3 regions of the Mesorhizobium sp. WSM4813 genome follow, and region 3 is predicted to be linked to each of the others. Evidence: riboswitches for the same ligand, from Rfam matches in the RefSeq annotation. Region 3 holds a riboswitch; each other region holds the start of a gene.
The links. Region 3 has a riboswitch for thiamine pyrophosphate ahead of AC0L25_RS11500 (YkoF family thiamine/hydroxymethylpyrimidine-binding protein). Riboswitches for the same ligand answer to the same signal wherever they lie in the genome.
Positions count from the first base shown of each region.

Region 1: another riboswitch for thiamine pyrophosphate. It lies ahead of AC0L25_RS16620 (YkoF family thiamine-binding protein); the one in region 3 lies ahead of AC0L25_RS11500 (YkoF family thiamine/hydroxymethylpyrimidine-binding protein).
Region 2: another riboswitch for thiamine pyrophosphate. It lies ahead of thiB (thiamine ABC transporter substrate binding subunit); the one in region 3 lies ahead of AC0L25_RS11500 (YkoF family thiamine/hydroxymethylpyrimidine-binding protein).

Region 1 covers NZ_JBVVQU010000025.1:85,133-87,389, reverse strand. Annotated here, with positions in the region: gene AC0L25_RS16625 (sulfite exporter TauE/SafE family protein) at 1-628, opposite strand, end outside; TPP riboswitch at 990-1,102, shown strand; gene AC0L25_RS16620 (YkoF family thiamine-binding protein) at 1,093-1,296, shown strand; gene AC0L25_RS16615 (ABC transporter permease) at 1,432-2,121, shown strand; gene AC0L25_RS16610 (ABC transporter ATP-binding protein) at 2,118-2,257, shown strand, end outside.
Region 2 covers NZ_JBVVQU010000056.1:26,465-28,721, forward strand. Annotated here, with positions in the region: gene thiP (thiamine/thiamine pyrophosphate ABC transporter permease) at 1-194, opposite strand, end outside; gene thiB (thiamine ABC transporter substrate binding subunit) at 443-1,456, opposite strand; TPP riboswitch at 1,500-1,614, opposite strand; gene AC0L25_RS26145 (thiamine diphosphokinase) at 1,718-2,257, shown strand, end outside.
Region 3 covers NZ_JBVVQU010000016.1:44,158-46,414, reverse strand. Annotated here, with positions in the region: gene AC0L25_RS11505 (aspartate aminotransferase family protein) at 1-839, shown strand, start outside; TPP riboswitch at 985-1,097, shown strand; gene AC0L25_RS11500 (YkoF family thiamine/hydroxymethylpyrimidine-binding protein) at 1,088-1,696, shown strand; gene AC0L25_RS11495 (alcohol dehydrogenase family protein) at 1,706-2,257, opposite strand, start outside.

The DNA of each region.
Region 1 (2,257 bases), on a different contig from region 3:
CAACGGCGATTAGATTTTCCGCCAGCTCTCCTGCCTCCTCCCAATGGCCTGTTAGCAAGGCAAACAAGAAGGTCAGAGACACCGAGAACGTGATGAGGAACTCGCTGGCATTAACCGTTCCGATAACATAGCGGGGCGTCCCGCCAAAACCGAGAAGGCCCGTCGTTACGATGGGTCCCCAGCCGCCACCCCCTGCGGCGTCGAGAAATCCACCACCAAGTCCAAGCGGAGCTACCGCGCCTGCAGGAACCGGCTTGCTTGGGATCCGCCGGAAGGAACGGAACAGGAGCCAAGCTCCGACGAGTGCAAGGTATGTGGTCACATGTGGCTTCATGACGGCCCCTTCAAACGACGTAAGCACAAAAGCGCCGAGAACGCCGCCGAGCACGCCAAACGGCATCAGCCGCCAGAAAAGTTTCCAGTCGATATTGCGGTGATAGAGGTGAGCCGAGCCCGAGGCCGCAGTGGTAAACAGCTCAGCCGCGTGAACTGAAGCCGAAGCGTGTGCAGGAGAAACGCCAAACCCCAGCAGTGTTGTCGAGCAAACCACGCCGTAGGCCATGCCGAGAGCCCCGTCCACAGCTTGCGCTACAAACCCCACGAGCGCAAAAAGAATGAATTCTTGCATTTGGCTCTCCAACAAAGCGCGGTTGTAATTGGCGAAAGAGAAACCCGCTGCCTCAACGTACGCAATTTATGCCTTCATGCTTCCACAATTCACCAAACGCCTGGGATCGATAATGGTGACGACGAATGGGAAACTGTCCGCTCGATCCACGCCTTCCTTACACTTTCAAAGTCATTTAGCTTCTCAGAACATTCAGGCGATCTCGAACACGATGCTGGGTTGGCACCCTCTTAAGTTGAAGCCGCGCATTAATCGACCTTCCTCGAAAGACCACGTCAGTCGCTCAAGCCGCACCTCCGCCGACCTGAGGTTTCCAGGTCGGACGCAGGCTTGCAGCTCTACCCCATATCTGTTTAATTGCCGCCATCCACAGGGGTGCTCCGTATCGTCGGGGCTGAGAGATGGGCTGCTAGCCCGTAAACCCTAGAGCTGATCTGGATAATACCAGCGGAGCGAGGCGGGCGATGTTTTCTGACGCACAGATTTTTCTTTATCCGACAACCGGCGATTTCGTCGGCGTCATCATCTCCGCGCTCGATGCGCTCGACCCTTGTCGCGATCCGTTGCGCATAGGCACAGACGATATTTCGACGCTGCCGGTCGGCCCCCTCGATGGCCATGTCACGATCGAGCTTACGGTTTCGGCCAACAGCCCGACCCTGCGCTGATCCTTTTCGCGCCGGAGGTCTCGCATGTCCCAACCTTTCTCCGCCGCACCGCGAATCGCAGCCTTGTTCGCCAAGGTCGGACCGGTCCTTCTATCGGTCGGCGCGCTGGTTTTGGCTTGGTAGCTCTATGCGCGCATCTCGGGCATCTCGCCCACCACGCTGCCCGCGCCGTCACGCGTCCTCGCCCAGGCCATCCAGCAGCGCCAGGCGCTGTTCGACAACACCGTGCCGACGATCAGCGCTACATTGGCGGGTTTCGCCTGCTCGCTGGCCGTTGCCTTCATCCTTTCGGTGCTGATCGACTTCTTCAAGCCGCTGCGCCGCGCCCTGTTCCCGGTGTTCATCATCAGCCAGACGCTGCCGCTGGTGGCGATCGCCCCGCTAGTCGTTCTCTGGTTCGGCTTCGGGCTCACGCCGAAGATCATGCTGGTCGCCCTCGTGACTTTCTTTCCCATGCTGGTCGCGCTGGTGCAGGGTTACGAATCGACGGATCGAGACATTTCGGCGCTTCTGAGTTCGATGGGCGCTTCCCGCATGCGCATTTTCCTGCTGGCCCGCCTGCCCTCCTCGCTGCCCTATTTCTTTGCCGGACTGCGCATCTCGATCACCTATGCCGTGGTGGGCGCCATCTTCGCGGAATATGCCGGTGCTGCCAAAGGGCTCGGCATCTACATGCTCAACGCCAAGAACAATTTCCGGCCCGATCTCGTGCTGGCGCCCGTGCTGGTCAGCGCCTTGCTCACCCTGGTCCTGTTTGCCGCTACGGTGCTGATCCAGCGCGTCGCCGCGCCATGGGAGCGGCTCGATGGCGCACGAAAATCATGAGCAGGCGGCTGGAGCTGCGCGACGTCAGCAAGCGTTTTGGCGACATCGACGTGCTTGCCGGCATCACCCTGCATGTCGAGCCGGGCGAACTCGTTTCAATCCTCGGCCCCTCCGGAGCCGGCAAGTCCACTATCTT
Region 2 (2,257 bases), on a different contig from region 3:
GACAGCAAAGCCTGCCACAGCGTGAAACGGGCGACGCGGAAGAGGTAGGAATCGAAGCCCGAAATGGCGCCGGACGGATCGCGTGTAGCCTCAAGGATGAGCCCGGCGAAGGCCCCGCCGATCAGCAGCGCAACAGCGGCAAGCGCGATGGTGCCGGCGGTGACGCGGGGATCGGTAGGATGGCCAGTGTGCATGCCGCCCTGCCTAGTTCAACGATCGTCGAAGCAAAAAATATGGCTGAGGTCGAGTTCCCGCCCACCCCCCTCTGTCCTGCCGGACATCTCCCCCTCAAGTGGGGAGATTGGCAGCTTCACCCTCGCCTCAATCTTTCGACTGTTGCGATTGGCGAAAGCGGAAGTGACATCCGATCTCCCCCCTTGTGGGGGAGATGTCCGGCAGGACAGAGGGGGGCGCCGTAGAGTAATCATCTTTCAATCACAAGCTACTCGCTCATCACCGACAGCCATTCGTCGACCCAGGCCTTTCGGTTCGCGGCGACCTCTTCGGGGCTGAACAGCAAAGTCTTGGTCGGCTTGATGAGCTTGTCGAAAGCCGGATTGAGCGGCTTCTCGGTCTTGCCGGCCGGGAACATCCAGTTGGTCTCGGGAATGACATCCTGGAATTTCGGCCCGGTCATGAAGGCGATGAACTGTTTCGCCAACGGGTTCTTCGCACCCGTGGTGGTTATGCCGGCAACCTCGATCTGCAGATACTCGCCCTCCTCGAAGGACGCTGCCTGATAGCGCTCGGTGTTTTCGGCAACCATGTGGTAGGCCGGCGAGGTGGTGTAGGACAGCACCATCGGCGCCTCGCCCTTGGTGAACAGGCCGTAGGCCTCGCTCCAGCCCGGCGTCACGGTGAGGACTTTTGCCTTAAGCTTGGCCCAGGCTTCCGGCGCCTTGTCGCCATAAACCGACCTCACCCACAACAGCAGGCCGAGACCGGGCGTCGAGGTGCGCGGATCCTGGATGACGATCTTCTCATCGGCATCGCCCTCGACCAATTCCTTCAGGCTCTTCGGCGGGTTTTTGAGCTTTTCGGTGTCGTAGACGACGGCGAAATAGCCATAGTCGAACGGCACGAAAATATCGTCGCTCCAGCCGCCTGGCACATTGACGTCGATGACGGCGCCATGCGGTGAAAACAGGCCGGTGGCCTTGGCTTCCGCCGTCAGATTGGTGTCGAGGCCGAGCACGATATCGGCCTTGGTCGCGGCCCCTTCCAGCTTGACGCGGTTGAGCAGGGCGACGCCGTCGGCGACCGCGACGAATTCGAGAGTACAGCCGCATTCGGCCTCGAAGGCCTTCTTCACCGCGGGGCCAGGACCCCAGTCGGCGGTGAAGCTCTCATAGGTATAAACGGTGAGTTTTTCCTGCGCGGATGCTGGCCCGGTGCCGGCGAGAACGGACGCCGCAAGCAGCACTGCCGAAACAAGAGTGTATAAAAACGTGCGCATCGGCGCCTCCTTCGTTAGTGTTGAAAGGAATTGAGGCGTCGGGCTGTCCGAAACGTCTAATCCCTCCGCCGGTACAAACCGGATCAGGTTCAGCGGGTTGGCATGGTTGCCTCTCAGCTGGTCCGCGAAGATCGCGTCCAGCACCCCGTTAGAGCGTTTCGACACATAGGCCCGGCCCAGTTGCGGCGCAAGCGGAAGTTTTGCCGGGCATCCAGCACGCGGCCTTCCGTTTCGCAAGCAGGGCTGGTAAGGGCCACGCATATGAGCAAATTCACCATTCTGCTTGGCGGCGATCTAATCCGCACGCCGCTGCTCGACCGCCAGGTCGAAGGCTCCCGTGTCATCGCCGCCGACGCCGGCATGAGCCATGCCCGGACGCTGCGCCTGACGCCGGAACTCTGGGTCGGCGACTTCGATTCGGTGCCGGCGGATTTGCCGGACGAACTGGCCGCCGTGCCCCGCCAGGTGTTTCCGGCAGAAAAGGACAAGACCGACGGCGAACTGGCTATCGCCGCCGCGCTCGAACGCGGCGCGACCAGCCTCGTGCTCGCCGGCGCGTTCGGCGGCAAGCGCACCGACCACACCTTCCTGCACCTGGCGCTCAGCGTCCGACTGGCCGAGGCAGGCACGGAGGTGCTTTTGACCAGCGGCGCACAGGAAGGCATCCCCTTGCTTCGCGGAAAGGCCGGCTTCGACTACGCCGATGGCACGCTGTTTTCGATTCTCGGCTTTTCCGACCTTTCCGGCCTGACCGTGACCGGCGCCAAATGGCCGCTGAACCATGTCGAGGTGGCATTCGGC
Region 3 (2,257 bases):
ATACGGCGACGCCGCACCATTGGCGCGAGGGATTGCCAAATGAAAGCGAAGAGCAGTTTTCGAGCCGGCTTGCCGACGATTTGGAAAAGCTGATCCTCGCCGAAGGACCGGAAACCATCGCTGCCTTCTTCGGCGAGCCCATCATGGGCGCCGGCGGCGTCATCGTTCCCCCGGCCGGCTATTGGGAGAAGATTCAGGCGGTCCTGTCGAAATACGACGTCCTGCTCGTCGCCGACGAGGTCATCTGCGGTTTTGGCCGAACCGGCGAAATGTTCGGCTCGCAGACCTTCGGCATTAGGCCAGACATCATGGTGCTGTCGAAGCAGATTTCTTCCTCGTACCTGCCGATCTCAGCCTTGCTGATCAACGAAAAGGTTTTCGAGCCGATTGCCGACGAAAGCAATCGCATCGGCACCTTCGGCCACGGCTTCACAGGCGGCGGTCATCCAGTCGCGGCGGCGGTCGCGTTCGAGAACCTGAAGCTGATCGAGGAACGCGACCTTGTCGGCAATGCGCGCACGGTCGGCGCGCATATGCAGAAGCGGCTGCGCGAGCTCGCTCCGCACCCGCTTGTCGGCGAGGTGCGCGGCGTCGGCCTGATCGCGGCGGTCGAACTGGTTGGCGACAAGGCGGACAAGACGCCGTGGGAGACGGCCGGCGCGCTGGGCGGGCTCGTCAACGGTTTTATGCAGCAGAACGGCGTCATCTCGCGCAACATGGGCGACGCGCTGGCCTTCTGCCCGCCGCTCATCATCACCGAGCCCCAGGTCGATCAGGTGGTAGACGCGTTTGAAAGATCGCTCGAAGCCGCGGTCAAGCAGGTCGGGTCACTGAGCTGATCAGGTCGTCCGAAGGCAGAGGCTGAATGGGCGTTGGTGATTGGCGAAGTCGGCAGCTTCGCTGGCGGCGCCACGCTCGGCAATTGGTCTGAAGCGATTGCCCCGGGATCCTACTTGAACATCCACCGCGCCGGTGCTACGTCCACCCTATCGACAGGGGCGCTCCGTATTGCCGGGGCTGAGATGGAAGGTGCCAAGCCTTCGGTCCCTCAAGCTGATCTGGGTAATGCCAGCGGAGCGAGGCGACTATGTTTTCAGGTGCACAGATTTCCCTGTATCCGATGTGCGACGATTTCGTCGGCGTCATCCTTAGAGCAATTTCGGCGATGGATTCCTATCGGCCGAATTTCCGCATCGAGACCGACGACATCTCGACGCTGATCGTCGGCCCGCCCGAACAGCTTTTCCCGGCCATGCGCGATCTGTTCGCCTCGGCGGCGGCAGGTGGCGCGCATTGCGTGTTGTCGGCGACGGTGTCGCGCGGCTGCCCTGGCGAGCCCGACGATCCGATCTGCACACCGATTTCCGGAAGCAGCCACGGACTGTCTCTGACCGAGCGCATCGGTGCGGCGCGGGCGCATGTCGACAGCGCGAAAAAAAACGGACAACAGGTCGCCGCGCAGTTCTCGCTCTATCCGCTCGGCGAGGGCCATCACATGGACGAGATCTACGGCTGCATCGACTTTCTCAAGACCTCGGGCGTCTTCGACAGATCGAAGAACTTCTGCACGAAGCTGAGCGGTGACGCCGGGCCGGTGTTTGCGACGCTGTCGGAAGCCTTCCTTCGCTTCGGCGCCCCGCAAGGCCATGTCGCGCTCGATCTCACCGTGTCAGCGAACAGCCCGACATCTTGTTAGTGTTGGTTGTCAACGGATTACAGCGAAATCCGAAACGGCATCCGGAACGACCACCAGTTTGCCGACAAAGTCCTTGGCGATGAAATCCGCCTGGGCGCGGTGGAAATCGGAGAGCCTGTAGACACCGCCGACCAGCGGCCGGATGTTCTTCTCCTCGATGTAGTGGACGATGCGGCGGAAATCGTGTCGCGTGCCTTGGCTGGACCCGTGCAGCTGCAACTGCTTGAGATACATGGTGCGCAGATCGAGCTGCACGACCGGGCCAGCAATCGCGCCGGCCGTGGTGTAGCGGCCTTCGGGCCGAAGGATGCGCAAGAGGTCATTGAAGATCGCGCCGCCGACCAAGTCGGCAACCACGTCGATCGGCTGTCCGCCTGCCGCCCCATTTACCGCAGCCGCCAGGTCAGCGACGCCACGGGTGATCACTGCCTCGGCGCCGATGTCGAGCACCGCCTGTTCCTTGCCCTTGCCGACGACGGCATAGGGAATGGCGCCGCGCGCCCGCGCCAGCTGCACGATGCCGGAGCCGACGCCGCCGGAGGCGCCGGTGACCAGCACGCG